4 regions of the Streptomyces daliensis genome follow, and region 4 is predicted to be linked to each of the others. Evidence: riboswitches for the same ligand, from Rfam matches in the RefSeq annotation. Region 4 holds a riboswitch; each other region holds the start of a gene.
The links. A riboswitch is a leader RNA that binds a small molecule or an ion and turns the genes downstream of it on or off. The one in region 4 is predicted to bind cyclic di-AMP.
Positions count from the first base shown of each region.

Region 1: it holds a riboswitch for cyclic di-AMP, as region 4 does, so the genes downstream of both, ACYVOO_RS11220 (M23 family metallopeptidase) here and ACYVOO_RS04175 (M23 family metallopeptidase) in region 4, are expected to answer to the same signal.
Region 2: it holds a riboswitch for cyclic di-AMP, as region 4 does, so the genes downstream of both, ACYVOO_RS21970 (transglycosylase family protein) here and ACYVOO_RS04175 (M23 family metallopeptidase) in region 4, are expected to answer to the same signal.
Region 3: it holds a riboswitch for cyclic di-AMP, as region 4 does, so the genes downstream of both, ACYVOO_RS16085 (C40 family peptidase) here and ACYVOO_RS04175 (M23 family metallopeptidase) in region 4, are expected to answer to the same signal.

Region 1 is NZ_BAAGSO010000054.1:55,855-59,638, reverse strand. Features, by position in the region: gene ACYVOO_RS11230 (M16 family metallopeptidase) at 1-439, shown strand, start outside; gene ACYVOO_RS11225 (M16 family metallopeptidase) at 481-1,851, shown strand; cyclic di-AMP (ydaO/yuaA leader) riboswitch at 2,108-2,265, shown strand; gene ACYVOO_RS11220 (M23 family metallopeptidase) at 2,281-3,105, shown strand; gene ACYVOO_RS11215 (GntR family transcriptional regulator) at 3,293-3,784, shown strand, end outside.
Region 2 is NZ_BAAGSO010000089.1:99,898-103,681, forward strand. Features, by position in the region: gene ACYVOO_RS21965 (MBL fold metallo-hydrolase) at 1-675, opposite strand, end outside; cyclic di-AMP (ydaO/yuaA leader) riboswitch at 1,123-1,308, shown strand; gene ACYVOO_RS21970 (transglycosylase family protein) at 1,423-2,502, shown strand; gene ACYVOO_RS21975 (alkaline phosphatase PhoX) at 2,890-3,784, shown strand, end outside.
Region 3 is NZ_BAAGSO010000069.1:105,786-109,569, reverse strand. Features, by position in the region: gene pcrA (DNA helicase PcrA) at 1-1,199, opposite strand, end outside; cyclic di-AMP (ydaO/yuaA leader) riboswitch at 1,504-1,702, shown strand; gene ACYVOO_RS16085 (C40 family peptidase) at 1,711-2,892, shown strand; gene ACYVOO_RS16080 (hypothetical protein) at 3,034-3,387, opposite strand.
Region 4 is NZ_BAAGSO010000015.1:22,326-26,109, forward strand. Features, by position in the region: gene ACYVOO_RS04170 (aldo/keto reductase) at 1-116, opposite strand, end outside; gene ACYVOO_RS04175 (M23 family metallopeptidase) at 588-1,616, opposite strand; cyclic di-AMP (ydaO/yuaA leader) riboswitch at 1,966-2,193, opposite strand; gene ACYVOO_RS04180 (PP2C family protein-serine/threonine phosphatase) at 2,475-3,638, opposite strand.

The sequences.
Region 1 (3,784 bases), on a different contig from region 4:
GCTGCGGCTGGCCGGGGCGCCCTCGCTGGGCTGGCTGGACGTCAAGGCGTCGAGCGGCGTGGAGATCTCCGCCATCGAGACGGCGGTGGACGAGGAGCTGAGCCGCTTCGCGCAGGAGGGGCCGACGCCAGAGGAGATGGAGCGGGCACAGGCCCAGCTCGAGCGCGAGTGGCTGGACCGGCTCGCGACGGTCGGCGGGCGCGCCGACGAACTGTGCCGGTTCGCCGTGCTGTTCGGCGATCCCCAGCTCGCGCTGAGCGCCGTGGGCCGCGTCCTGGAGGTCACGCCGGAGGAGGTGCGGTCCGTGGCGGCGGCGCGGCTGCAAAGGGACAACCGCGCCGCGCTGGTCTACGAGCCGACCGCGCCCGCCACCGAGAACGCCGAGAACGCCGAGAACGAGAACGCCGAGGACGGACAGGACGAGGAGCCCGGCCAGTGAGCGACACCGCGACCACCCCCGCAGAGAGGCCAGGCCCGAGCATGGATCTCCACCCCCAGCCCCGGGGCGGCAGCCCCAGGCCCTGGGCCTTCCCCGCGCCCGAGCGCGGCACGCTGCCCAACGGGCTCACGGTGCTGCGCTGCCACCGCCCGGGCCAGCAGGTCGTCGCCGTGGAGGTCAACCTCCTGGCCCCCCTGGAGGCCGAGCCCGAGGGCCTTGACGGCGTGGCCACGATCATGGCCCGCGCCCTGTCCGAGGGCACGGACAAGCACGACGCCGAGGAGTTCGCCTACGAGCTGGAGCGCTGCGGCGCCACCCTGGACGCGCACGCCGACCACCCGGGCGTGCGCGTCTCCCTGGAGGTCCCCGCCTCCCGGCTGCCCAAGGCGCTCGGTCTGCTCGCCGACGCGCTGCGCGCACCGGCCTTCCCCGACGGCGAGGTCGAGCGGCTGGTCAACAACCGGCTGGACGAGATCCCGCACGAGCTGGCCAACCCGGCCCGCCGCGCGGCCAAGGAGCTCTCCCACCAGCTGTTCCCCGCCGCCTCCCGCATGTCCCGGCCGCGCCAGGGCACCGAGGAGTCGGTCGCCCGTATCGATGCCGCCTCGGTCCGTGCCTTCTACGAGGCACATGTGCGCCCCGCGACGGCCACCGCCGTCGTCGTCGGCGACCTCGAAGGCGTCGATCTGGACGAGGCGCTGGCCGACTCCCTCGGCACCTGGACCGGATCGACGGCCGAGCCCCGCCCCGTGCCGCCGGTCACCGCGGACGACACGGGCCGCGTGATCATCGTGGACCGTCCGGGCGCCGTGCAGACGCAGTTGCTGATCGGCCGCATCGGCGCGGACAAGCACGACCGCGTCTGGCCCGCGCAGGTGCTGGGCACGTACTGCCTCGGCGGCACCCTCACCTCCCGGCTGGACCGCGTGCTGCGCGAGGAGAAGGGCTACACCTACGGGGTGCGCGCCTTCGGCCAGGTGCTGCGCTCAGCGCCCGAGGGCACGGGCGCCGCCATGCTCGCCATCTCCGGCTCGGTCGCCACCGAGGTGACGGGGCCCGCGCTGGAGGACCTGTGGCAGGTTCTGCGCACCCTGGCGGCCGAGGGCCTCACGGACGAGGAGCGGGACGTCGCCGTGCAGAACCTCGTGGGCGTCGCCCCGCTGCGCTACGAGACGGCCGCCGCCGTCGCGGGCACCCTCGCCGATCAGGTCGAGCAGTATCTGCCGGACGACTTCCAGGCGCGGATGTACGCGCGGCTGGCCGAGACGGGCACCGTGGAGGCCACGGCGGCCGTCGTGAACGCCTTCCCGGCCGACCGCCTGGTCACCGTCCTGGTGGGTGACGCCTCGCAGATCGCGGAGCCGGTGCGGGCGCTGGGCATCGGCGAGGTGAGCGTGGTCTCCGGGACCTGAGGCGCCGCGCCGCCCGGCGCTACGCCGCCGGAGCCGCCCGGAATGTGATGGAGGGCCCGTGAACAGTCGGCCGACTGTTCACGGGCCCTCCACATGTCGCGGCGTCATGTCCGTTTTCCCTGTCTGATTTGGCCGGTGTTGCCCCGGTGTTGGGTGTGGCATGCGCGACAAAAGACGGGATCTGTTTGGCGCCGTGCTGATGCCCGTCTTAGCGTCGTGGCCGCTGTTCGTCAGAAGTGACCGCGCCGCGGCCGACGGACAGTGATCGCCGAGTCCCCGTACGGCGCGAGCCAGGGGAGCCGGGGACCCACACGTCCCTTGGGGTGAATCGGACGCCTCCCGTACGAGGCGCCCGTAGGAGACCTTCCTGCTCCGAACCCGTCAGCTAACCCGGTAGGCGAGAAGGAAGGAAAGGAGTCACGCCAGATCATGGCGTTCATCCGTGCCACCGGTAAGCATCGTGGGCAGAGTCGTGCCCGTCGCCGTGCGGGCGTCAACGCCGCAGGCATAGCGGGCCTCGCCGCTGTCGGCGTCGTGGGCTCCGTCGCGTCCCCGGCGCTCGCCGCCAACGACGAGGCGTCCACCGTCACCGACACCGGTCTGACCCAGGCCATCGACCTGGGCGGTTCCCTCGCCGCGACCGTCGGCGACCAGGCCGAGGCCCAGCAGGCCGAGGCCGAGCGCGCCAGGGCCGAGGCCGCCGCCAAGAAGGCCGCGGCCGAGGCGAAGAAGCGTGCCGACGAGGCCAAGCGCAAGGCGGCGGCCGAGAAGGCGGAGCGCGAGCGCGAGGCCAAGGAGGCCAAGGAGCGCGCGGCCCGCAAGGCGGAGGCCAAGCGCGCCGCGCTCAACGGCTACGTCGCCCCCGTCGACAACTCCTACGTCTCCACCGGCTACCAGACCGGCGGCGGCATGTGGTCCTCCGGCAGCCACACCGGCATCGACTTCCACGCGGCCCAGGGCACCCCGGTCAAGTCCGTCGCGGCCGGTGAGGTCGTGGAGGCGGGCGACGGCGGCGCCTACGGCAACAACATCGTGATCAAGCACAAGGACGGCACGTACACGCAGTACGGCCACCTGTCGTCCATCGGCGTCTCGGTCGGCCAGTCCGTCACCTCGGGCCAGCAGATCGCCCTCTCCGGCTCCACCGGCAACTCCTCGGGCCCGCACCTCCACTTCGAGGCCCGTACGGGCCCCGACTACGGCTCGGACATGGACCCGGTCGCCTATCTGCGCCAGCACGGCGTCAAGATCTGACCGAATCCGAATCTGAATCCGGCGCCGCACCCGACGCCCAATCCGGTGCCGCACCCGACTCCGCGCGGCATCCGTGAGTATCAGGACCCCCGGCCGACACATGGCCGGGGGTCCTTTTCACGCCGTATTCACGTGAGGGGAACTCTCGCCATCGGAAATTCGACGTGGCTGCAATACAGTTCGAGTCATGCGAATTTCCGCGCACGCGGTCTGCACGGCAATCCGCGACGACATCGTCAGCGGGGCATTTCCGCCCGGCGCCCGGCTCACCGAGGAACTCCTCGCGCGGCGTTACGGAGTCTCGCGGGTCCCCGTGCGCGAGGCGCTGCGCACGCTGGAGTCCGAGGGTTTCGTGCTGACGCGCAGGCACGCGGGCGCCTGCGTGGCCGAGCCGACGGAGCAGGAGGCGGCGGATCTGCTGGAGATCCGCGCGGTGCTGGAGCCGCTGGGCGCGGCGCGCGCGGCGCAGCGGCGCACCGAGGCACACCTCAAGGTGCTGCGCGGTCTCGTGCGCCTCGGCCAGCAGCGCGTGGACCGCGGCCACCTCTCCGACCTGCGCTCCCTGGGCGACTGGTTCCACGAGACGCTGGCCCAGGCGTCCGGCAGCCCCAGCCTGACGACGCTGCTCACCCAGCTCCGGCGCAAGATCACGTGGGTGTACGCGGTGGACGTGCCCGCG
Region 2 (3,784 bases), on a different contig from region 4:
GTCGTCCACGTCGCGGGTGAGCGCGTCGTTGTGCGCGCGTTCCTCGCCGATCGTCGTGGAGCCGTCGGAGCCGCCGGAGCCCGCGCCGGAGCCACCGGAGCCGCCGGAGGAGCAGAAGCTGCCGAAACCGTGGGTGGGCAGGACGCGCACGTCGTCGGCCAGTTCGTCGGCCAGCCGGCGCGCCGAGGCGTGCTGGGCGCGGGCGAGCGGCTCGGTCAGCCGGGGTTCGACCAGGTCGGGGCGGCCCGTGGTGCCGATGAGGAGGGAGCCGCCGGTGAAGGCCAGCACGGCGCGGCCGTTCTCCTCCAGCGCGTAGGAGGTGTGGTGCGGGGTGTGGCCGGGGGTGGCGAGGGCCCGCAGCGTCAGGCCCGCGCCGGCGTCGACCGTCGCGGTGTCGCCGTCGCGTACGGGCACGCGGGCGAAGGCGACGTGCGCCTCGGCGGGGACGAGATAGCGGGCGCCTGTGACGCGGGCCAGCTCCAGGCCTCCGCTGACGTAGTCGTTGTGCACATGGGTCTCCGCGACGAGGCCGACGCGCACGCCCCTGCGTGCCGCCGCCGCGAGCACGCGGTCGATGTCGCGGGGCGGGTCCACGACGACGGCTTCCGTCGCGCCTCCCGCCAGATAGCCGCGGTTGCCCAGGCCCTCGGTCCCGATGGTGTCGACGAAGAACACGGCCGACCCTCTCCTCTCCGCTCTCCGTTCGCTCCGGTTCTCCCGGACCGACTCGTTCATGTACCCCCCGGGGTATCCATCATCGACCGTAACACGGGTACCCCAGGGGGTATTCCACACACGCCCGGCATCGTGCCGAGTGCCCCCGCGCGAGCCGGAAATGACGTGACGCGTTCCACAGGAGGTGCGTGAGGAGCGACACAGGAAGGCAAGATCGAAAGGGTTCCGGTTTTGACGCGGACGCGGCACGCGTGTTTCGAATGCCCTGCGCACAGCGTTCTCTTACGGACTTATTCGACACTCCGTATGAGAAATGCGCGGGTCCCCACATGGCTCTCCTTCCCTGTCTTTAGTTGTCCCCGCGAATTCCATCTGTTTACGGTGCATCCGCCATCGCACGTCCCATGCGGTGGCCCGTGACCGGGACGCCGAATCCTGCCGCCCGGTCAGCGGAAATCACCCGACCCAAGGGCGGCAGGAGCGGGGGAACCACAGGTAAGTGCCGCGTCGCGGAAACGCGACCGGCTTGGGGTGAAGCCCCCTCGCGCACATGCCACGGGCATGTGCGCAGGTGGCCGGGCAACTCCAGCCCGAATCCGACAGCTCACCTCGCAGGCGTAGGAGAGGAACACTTCTGTGTTTGCACGCGAAAGCGTTAACCGACAGTCCAATGGCCGTAACGCGCGGCGCATTTCCCGCGTCTCGCTCGCTCTCGCCGCAGGTGGCGCGGGTATCGCCCTTCCGCTGATGGGCGCCGCGAACGCGCACGCCGCCGACGTCAGCACCTGGGACAAGGTCGCCCAGTGCGAGTCGGGCGGCGACTGGTCCATCAACACCGGAAACGGCTATTACGGCGGCGTCCAGTTCGACAAGAGCACCTGGGACGCCTACGGCGGTTCGCAGTACGCGCCGACCGCCGACAAGGCCACCAAGGACCAGCAGATAGCCATCGCCGAGAAGGTGCTGGCCAAGCAGGGTCCGGGCGCCTGGCCCAACTGCGGCCCCAAGGCCGGGCTGAGCCAGAACAGCGGCTCCCCCGACGTGAACCCCGACTCCGGTTCCGGCTCCGGTTCCGACGACTCCGCGACGAAGTCCGCGCAGCCGCAGCAGACCGAGCAGCCGAAGCAGACCGAGCAGCAGAGCAAGCCCCAGGGCGGCTCGGGCTCGTACACCGTCGCGAGCGGTGACACCCTCGCCAAGATCGCCAAGTCCGAGGGCGTCGAGGGCGGCTGGAAGAAGCTGTACGAGTCGAACCGCCAGACCATCGGCGGCGACCCGAACGTCATCGTCCCCGGCCAGAAGCTGACCCTCTCCGGTTCCGCCTCCGGTTCCGGCGACGAGGTGAAGACGCAGCCGCAGGGCGGCGCCTCCAAGACCGCCGAGACCTCGGACGCGGGCTCCGACGACGGCCAGTCCGCTTCCAGCGACTACGTCAAGCCGGTCGACGCGGGCACCAGCACCCCGTACAAGGCGTCCGGCGGCTCCTGGTCCAGCGGCAGCCACACCGGCGTCGACTTCTCCGCCTCCTCCGGCACCCCGGTGAAGTCGGTCACCTCCGGCACCGTCGTCTCGGCGGACTGGGGCGGCGCCTACGGCAACGAGGTCGTCATCAAGAACGACGACGGCAAGTACACCCAGTACGGCCACCTGACCTCCTCCTCCGTCCAGCCCGGCCAGCAGGTCGACGCGGGCGAGCAGATCGCCGTCTCCGGCTCGACCGGCAACAGCACAGGGCCGCACCTGCACTTCGAGGTCCGCACCGGTCCCGACTACGGCTCCGACATCGACCCCGTGAGCTACCTCCAGTCGCACGGTCTCTCCGTCTGAGGCGTTCCCTCCCCTACGCCCGCAACGGACCGGAGGGCGCGGGCCACACGCGTCCTCCGGAAAGCGGCAGGCGAAGCCACACCGATGCCCGGTGTCCCCGCCAGGGACACCGGGCATCCGGCGTTCGGCCCCGCTCCGTCGCGCCTCCGGTTCACGGGGAGTTGTGGCGCCGGTCACGCCCGAGCGCTAGGTTCCACCCCGCCCGGACCGGACCGGACCGTCCCGTACCGGCGGTACCGGCCATACGGGCAGCACGGGCAGCACGGGCAGCACCCGCAAGGCACCAAGGCACACGCACCGCACGCACCACCGCTCTCCCCGGCGGACGCGACACCGCCGGGCACCGCAGACTCGTCGAGTGGAGTGACCGTGGAACGTGGAGTGACCGTGGAACGCCGTGACTTCCGGCGTCGTACCTTCCTGCGCGCGGCCGTGCTCACCGGCTCGGCCGCCGTCTTCGGCGGCACGCTGTGGCGCGGCGCCGCGCACGCGGACCCGGCGCAGCCGGGCACCGGCCCGTACGGGGCGCTCGGCCCCGCCGACGCGAACGGCGTCCAGTTGCCGCAGTCCTTCACGAGCAGGGTGATCGCGAGATCGGGCCAGGCGGTCTCCGGCACCTCGTACACCTGGCACCCGGCGCCCGACGGCGGCGCCTGCTTCGCCGACAGCGGCGGCGGCTGGATCTACGTCTCCAACTCCGAGGTCGCCCTCACCGGTGGCGCGAGCGCCGTGCGCTTCTCCTCCTCGGGCGCGGTGACGGGCGCGTACCGCGTGCTGAGCAACACCAGCGTGAACTGCGCGGGCGGCCGGACCCCGTGGAACACCTGGCTCTCCTGCGAGGAGATCGACCGCGGCTACGTCTACGAGACCGACCCGTGGGGCACCGTCTCTGCCGCGCGCAGGAGTGCGATGGGCCGCTTCAAGCACGAGGCGGCTGCCGCCGATCCCGACCGCCGCGTCGTCTATCTCACCGAGGACGAGAGCGACGGCTGCCTCTACCGCTTCCGGCCGGCCACGTGGGGCGACCTGTCCACGGGCACGCTGGAGGTGCTGACCATGGGCGACGGCACGTCGGGCCCGGTCGGCTGGGCCGCGGTGCCGAACCCGTCGCCGGGCGTCTTCGGCACCCGTACGCGGGCGCAGGTCGCGGCGGCCAAGCACTTCGACGGCGGCGAGGGCTGCTACTACGCGAACGGCACCTGCTGGTTCACGACCAAGGGCGACAACCGCGTCTGGCAGCTCGACTGCGCCGCCGACACGATCGAGCTGGCCTACGACGACA
Region 3 (3,784 bases), on a different contig from region 4:
GCGCCCGCTCCGGCCTGGGTCCACAGGTTCTTGGGGCGCCGGTTCTCATTCCGCTCGATGACGGCGTTGGCGGCGCTGAGGATGGTCTGCGTGGAGCGGTAGTTCTGCTCCAGGAGGATGGTGGTGGCGTCCGGGTAGTCCTCCTCGAACTGGAGGATGTTGCGGATGGTGGCGCCGCGGAACGCGTAGATCGACTGGTCCGCGTCGCCGACGACGCACAGCTCGGCCCGCTCGACGGCGCCCGCGCCCACACCCGTATCCGTATCCGTGCCCGCGCCGGCACTGGCGCCCGTGCCCACGAGCTCGCGCACCAGCGTGTACTGCGCGTGGTTGGTGTCCTGATACTCGTCCACCAGCACGTGCCGGAAGCGGCGGTGATAGTGCTCCGCCACGTCAGGGAACGCTTGGAGGAGGTGGACGGTCGTCATGATGATGTCGTCAAAGTCCAGGGCGTTGGCCTCGCGCAGCCGTGCCTGGTACATCGCGTACGCCTCGGCGAGGGTCTTCTCGAAACCGTCCGTGGCCTGGGCCGCGAAGTCCTCCTCGTCGATCAGCTCGTTCTTCAGGTTCGAGACCTTGGCGCTGAACGACTTCGGCGGGAAACGCTTCGGGTCCAGGTCCAGATCGCGGCAGACCAGGGCCATGAGGCGCTTGGAGTCCGCCGCATCATAGATCGAGAAGGACGAGGTGAAGCCGAGCTTCTTGTGCTCGCGGCGCAGGATGCGCACGCACGCGCTGTGGAAGGTGGACACCCACATCGACTGCGCACGCGGCCCGACCAGCTCCGCGACGCGCTCCTTCATCTCGCCGGCGGCCTTGTTGGTGAAGGTGATCGCGAGGATCTGGCCCGGGTGGACCCCCCGCGCACCCAGCAGATGGGCGATGCGGTGGGTGAGCACCCGGGTCTTGCCCGAGCCCGCCCCGGCGACGATGAGCAGCGGGGAGCCGCTGTGCACGACGGCGGCGCGCTGCTGCTCGTTCATGCCCTCCAGCAGCGCGTCCGTGTCCACCACGGTGCGGGGCGAGCCGCCGCGGTGATACGCGTCACGCGCGGCTGCCGCGCCCCCGGCGAAGGTGCCCGCGAAGAGATCGTCCGGGATCTCCTCCTCCGGGTGCTGGTCCTCGGGGGGAGGCGGAGGCGGGTCCTCGGTCTTGGGATCGAGGTTCGCCAGGAAGCTGTCGTCGAAGAGGCTGCTCATCGTCGTCCGAGTCTAGGCGGCCCCACCGACAGACCTCCGCGCGTCCCGGGAATCGCCCCGGGAATCGCCCGGAAATCCGCGCCCCGGCGCGGGTACGCGGCCCGTCGACGAGCGCCTGGCGGCGACCCCGCGCCGGTCTCGTACGGACCCCCGCATGCCCATACCGGACGGATACCGCACCAATCCCGCACGGGTAACGAAGAGATATCGGACGTATCCCTCACCAGCCTTCACAGGAACGGCACACCTTCGCTACCGTGCCGTGCCAGGCAGCCCGCACCCCCGTCGGCGACAGCGTCGGCACGGGCGGCCACCGCCGAGTCCGGCCGCAGGGCCGGAGCCGGGGACCCACTCGCGTACGCCGCGCGACCACCGCGTGCCCGCGTGCCACCCGGGGTGAATCGGCCCGTACGCGCCGCGTGAGCGGAGCGCTCCGGTCCGTAGGGCAGCCTTCCGACGCCCGAACCCGTCAGCTAACCCGGTAGGCGGTTCACGGAAGGAGTCGTCGGCCTTGGCGTCGCATCGCAAGCCGCGCACCCGCGTACTGCACTCCGCAGCCTCCAAGCGGGGCGTCATCGGTGTCACCACCGCGGCCCTCGCGTCCGTCACCCTGCTCTCCCAGAGCGCGACCGCCTCGCCCTCGGACGACGGCGGGGGCGGCGGCGGACGGCAGTCGGTCGAAGAGGTCAAGCAGAAGGTCGACAAGCTCTACCAGCAGGCGGGCGCCTCGACGCAGAAGTACAACGCGGCCAAGGAGAAGACCGACGCACAGCGCGAGAAGACCGACGGCATGCTCGACGAGGTCGCCGAGCGCACCGACAAGCTGAACGAGTCGCGCCGCGTCCTCGGCAACTTCGCCGCCGCGCAGTACCGCACGGGCGGCATCTCGCAGACCGCGACGCTGCTGCTGACCGAGGACCCGCAGAGCTTCTTCGCGCAGACGCACCTGCTGGACCGCATGACCGGCCGCCAGAAGGAGGCCGTCGACGACTACGAGAAGCGGCAGAAGGCAGCCACCGAGAAGCGCGCCGAGGCGACGCGCGAGCTGGAATCGCTCTCCTCTTCACAGAAGGAGCTGAAGGAGAGCAAGCGCGAGGTGCAGTCGAAGCTGGCCGAGGCGCGGCAGTTGCTGTCGAAGCTGACCGCCAAGGAGAAGGCGCGGCTGGCGCAGATCGAGCGCGAGAAGCGGGCCGAGGCGCGGCGCGAGGCGGCCGAGCGGGCCGCGGCGGAGCGCCGTGAGGCGGCCGAGCGCCAGAAGCGGGAACAGGGCGACGGGTCGGGTTCCTCCGAGGGCTCGGGCTCAGGTTCCGGTTCTGGTTCCGGTTCGTCGGGCGGCTCGTACTCGGCCAAGGCCGCGAAGGTGATCGACTTCGCCAAGCAGCAGCTCGGCAAGCCCTACGTGTGGGGCGCCACGGGGCCCAACTCGTACGACTGCTCGGGGCTCACCCAGGACGCCTGGAAGAGCGCGGGGATATCCCTGCCCCGGACCACGTACGACCAGGTGAAGGTCGGCACGCGGGTCGCCAAGTCGGACCTGCGCCCCGGAGACCTGGTCTTCTTCTACGACGACGTCAGCCACGTCGGCATCTACGTGGGTGGCGGCCAGATGATCCACGCCTCGAAGCCGGGCGACGACGTGAAGTACGAGGCGATCGACTACATGCCGTTCCACTCGGGAGTCCGGCCCGCCTGACGCGGGGCGCTCGACGGGAGTACGTCGCGGGAGTACGTCGACGGGGCGCGGAGGCACCAGCGGGTGCGCCGCGCCCCTTCGCGCGCCCGGGGCGTCCCGGGGCCTCCGGGGCGCGCGGATCGAGGGACTACGCGCCGCCGTTCACGTCCACAGCACCGCGATGAAGATGTTGACGGTCGTCAGGGCGCCGACCGTGCCCAGCAGCGCTGACGGGACCTTCTCCTCGTCCCTCTTCACGTAGACCAGCCCCAGGATCACCACCAGCAGCGCCAGCTTGATCCCGATCTTGACGTTGTTCACGGGCTGGTCGTCCGCCTGATTGAGGCCGACGAGGACGATGCCCGTCGCGAGCATGGTCAGCGCGCCGTGCAGCATGCCCGGCAGCATCCGCGCCGTGCCGGAGCGCAGGGCACCCATCTGGAAGAAGAAGCCGCCCAGCAGGGCCGCGATGCCCACGATGTGCAGGCAGACGAAGAGGTTGATGAGGACGTCCATGGCCCGGAGCGTAGCCCGGCTCATAGGGGGTGTCTTCAACGTCCCGTCTGGCCTAACGGCCGGACGACGCTACGTTGAAGACACCCCCTAGCACCGCCCGACGGCCAGGGTGCGCCGATCGCCCGCATCGGTCACGGTCTCGCCGGTTCCCGTTCCGTAGCGGGCGCCCCCGCTCACGCCCGCACGCGCCGCATGGACGAAAGCGGACAGTCCCGGGCAGTCCCGGTCAACCCCACACCTCGCCGCACAGGGCAGGTTTAGCGTCCTCGTCCAGGTGGCCGGGTCCGCCCCGTGCGAGGCCCGGCCGCCCCGCCGAGATCCGGCGGCGGCTCGTCCCCCCTGTGCGGGTCCGCCGCCGGATCCCCACCTCGACGGACGTACAGGCGTCGCACGCGAC
Region 4 (3,784 bases):
AGCACGGCGAAGGAGCCGGGTTCGTCGGCCGTCCAGCCGAAGACGTTGCCGCCGAGGCAGAGCGGTGAGACGGAGAGCCCGCCGAGGGGGCGGCGCTCGCGGGTCAGGTCTGCCATGGCCGTCCCGCTCGCTGTCCCGCCCAGGTTCCCGCCCGGGTTCGCGCTGGTCGCCGAGTTGTCCGAGTTGTGTGTGTCAGCCATACGTGGACGGTAACTCTGCCGGGACGGAAGCGCAGGCCGACGGCCCTGGTGTCGGGGGGTGGTCCACCAGAGCCGCCGGGTCCTGGGCTGGGGCCCGGCCGGAGGGACCGGCCGAAGGGCCCCGTTCGCCGCCGCCTCGTCCCCTCCTCGTGCTGTGCCGAGGGCCACGGGGGCCAGGGGCGAGTGGTGCGTGCGCCCGCCTCGGCGGTGCGAGGCGGCGGCGTGGTCGTGAGTGGGCGGGGGCGACCCGAGTGCGCGAGGTGCCGTGTGGTGCGCCACCCGCCCGAGGCGACCGGGTACCACGGGTCCGGGCTCCCAACCCGGACCCGGGCCGACGGAACCGCGTCAGCGAACCCGCGTCAGCAGAGCCGCGTCAGCGGAACCCCGTCAGACGCTGAGGCCCTTGCCCCGCAGCCACGCCAGCGGATCGACCGGGTCACCGCCGCCGGGCCGGACCTCGACGTGCAGGTGCGGTCCCGAGGAGTTGCCTGTGGAGCCGACGCGGCCGATGACGTCGCCGGTGCTGACCTTGTCACCGGCCGACTTCGTCATCGAGGACAGGTGGCAGAACCACAGCTCGGTGCCGTCGTCCAGCTCCAGCACGATGCGGTAGCCGTACGAACCGGCCCAGCCCGCTTCCTTGATGGTGCCCGTGTGGATGGCCTTGACCGGGGTGCCGGTGGGGGACGCGAAGTCCTGGCCCGTGTGGTCGTTCTGCCACATGCCGCCGGAGGAGCCGAAGCCCGCGGAGAGCTGGTACGAGGAGACCGGGAGCGTGTAGCTCTTGTCGAGCTTGGCGAGGCGGGCCGCCTCCGCCTTGCGGCGCTTCTCCTCCTCGGCCTTCTTCTTGGCCTCGGCCTCTTCCTCGCGCTCTTCCTTGGCCTCCTTGGCGGCTGCCGTCGCCGCCTTGGCCGCGGCGGCCTGGGAGGCGGCCTCGCGCGCCGCCGCGTCCGCCTCGGCCTGCTGGGACTCGGCCTGCGCGAGGATGCGGGCGCGCAGTGCCTCGCCCGCGTCCGTACGGCCAGCGGCGGCGTCCTCCTCGGACAGGCCCGCCTGGCTCAGGGGCGCCTGGACGGCGGCGACGGCCTCCGCGTCGTCCGCGCCGCCCGCGAGGAGGCCGCCGACGCCGGGGAGGTCCTGCACGGAGTCAGCAGCGGAGGCGAGGTCCGGCATGGATATCGCGGCCGGGTCCTTGTCCTTGGCGGTGGCCATGCCGCCCGCGCCGACGGCGGCGATCATGCCGACGCCGAGCACCGCGCCGCTGCGGGCCATGCCGCCGCCGCGCTGCTTGCCCACGCGGTGCCGGCCGCGGACGGGACGGACGGAGTCCTCGGTGGGGTTCCACTCGTCGAACGCGTCGTCGCCGTCCTCGTCGCCACCGTCACGCGCGGGACCGTAGACGTCCGGGACGGGCACCGCCTGGGTGTCGAAGGCCGGGGCCTCGAAGGACGGGGCCTCGAACGTCTGCGTAGCGTCGATGGTCTGCGTGTCGAAGTTCCGCGCACCGGCCGGGACATGGGCGGCACCCGCCGGGGCGAGCGCGTCGGGACGGCCCAGCGCGTCGTAGTTGCCGTACGCGTCGAATGTGCCGTGGCCGTAGCCGGGTGTGCCGTGGCCCTGGCCGAAGCCGTGGCCGTGGCCGAAGTGGTCGCCGCCGTGGGGCGGCCGGCTGTCGTAGGACGCGCCGTACGACGGTGAACCGCCGAAGGACGGCTCGTACGAGGCCTCGGGGGCATGCCTCTTGGACGCCACGGGGGGCGCACTCCTTTCCTTCCTTCTCGCCTACCGGGTTAGCTGACGGGTTCGGAGCAGGAAGGTCTCCTACGGAAGCGCCCGCACATGGGACATGGGCGGGAGAGTCCGATTCACCCCATCCCTCGGAGGGCGGCCCCGGTGTGGGCCGACCGGTGAGAGACCCCCCTCGCCGCCGGCTGACGACGGCCGAGAAGTGGTGGTTCCCCGGTTCCCTCGGTGCGCTTCGCGTCGAGTGGTGACTCGCGTTGACGCACGTACAGGATTCGGCGACGGCGCACGGTGCCGACTCTCGTGACGGCTGTGACGACCGCGCTGCGTTATCGAACGTTAATAGAGTCGCGGGCCGAATTCCAAGCTGTTCCGGCGAATTCGTAGTCGCCGTTGCCCTGCACTTTTCCGGGCAGACGGGGGCAATCAGGGGCAGGAATTACCCGAATTGGGGCGCCGGATCGCGGAGAGTGACGAAACATCAGGCCGGAAAGCTGTCTTGAACCGCTCCACAGCTCCCCCTCCCCGTCTTCACAACCTCCCCCTGCGCCGCGCCACCAGCAGCGCCATGTCGTCCGTGATCCGTCCGCCCGTGTACGCCTCCACGTCCGCGACCAGCGCGTCCAGCAGCCCGTCAGGACCGTCGAAGGCGCACCCGGCCAGGCGGCGCGAGGGCTCGTAGAAGACGCCGCTCCCCTCGCCCCGCGCCTCGGACAGGCCGTCCGTGTAGAGCAGGAGATGCGCGCCGGGCGGGAAGGGCACCTCGTCAGCGCGGTCGGGCCACTCGCCCAGCTCGGGCATCCCCAGCGGCAGCGCGGGGACCCTGGGCTCGATGTAGCTGGGGAACCCGTCGGACTTCAGCAGCAGCGGCGCCGGGTGGCCGCGGTTCACGACGCGGAGCACGCCCGGGTCCTCGGCCGGTACCTCGACGAGGACGGCCGTCGTGAACCCCTCGTACTGGTCGAGCCCCCTCCTGCGGTCCCCCTCGCGCCGCAGCGCGCCCTCCAGGCGGCCCGCGACCGCCTCCAGCGTGTCCTCCTGCTCGGCCGCCTCACGGAACGCGCCGATGACGATGACGACCGCCTCCACGGCCCCGAGCCCCTTCCCCCGCACGTCCCCGACGAGCATCCGGGTCCCGTGCGGGGTCTCCTGGACCGCGTAGAGGTCCCCGCCGATACGGGCGCCGGTCTGCGCGGCCTTGTAGCGCGCCGCGAACTCCAGCCGTCCGATGCGCGGGGGCGGCAGCGGCAGCACCGCGCGCTGGGCCGCCTCGGCGATGATCCGCGCGGAGTCCAGGGCCGCGCCGCTGCGGCGCACGATGCCGCTGATGAAGACGGCGAGCGCGGAGACGGTGGCGACGGTGAGGGTGCGCATCGAGTCGTCGAGCAGGTCCGACGGGCCGTCCAGCAGAAGCAGCGCCGCGAAGAGGGCGGTGGCTATGAGCCCCGTGCCGACGGTCACCCCGCGGGTGCAGAAGGGGGCTGTCACCAGGGGCGCGGCGGCGAAGAAGGGGGCGCCCGTGATCTCGGAGAAGGTGGTGACGTTCAGGAGGATGCCGAGGGCGAGCATCAGGAGGGGCAGCAGGAGGAAAGGGACGCAGCGTCCGTCGGCTGGAGGCTCCGCGGGCACGGTCGTCCGTCGGCTGCCGCCGCCCCGGAACCTGCCCCTGCCCCTGCCCGATCTCTGGTCCGCCACCGTCCCAATCTGACCCTTCATGGCGCGCTCGGCCACTTGACCTGCTCCAATCGCTCCCCCTCTGGCGGCCCCCGGCCGGGGCGACGGCCGGGGCGACGGCCGAGGGCGCCGCCACACGATCGCCGCACTCCGTGAGCGCCCGGCGC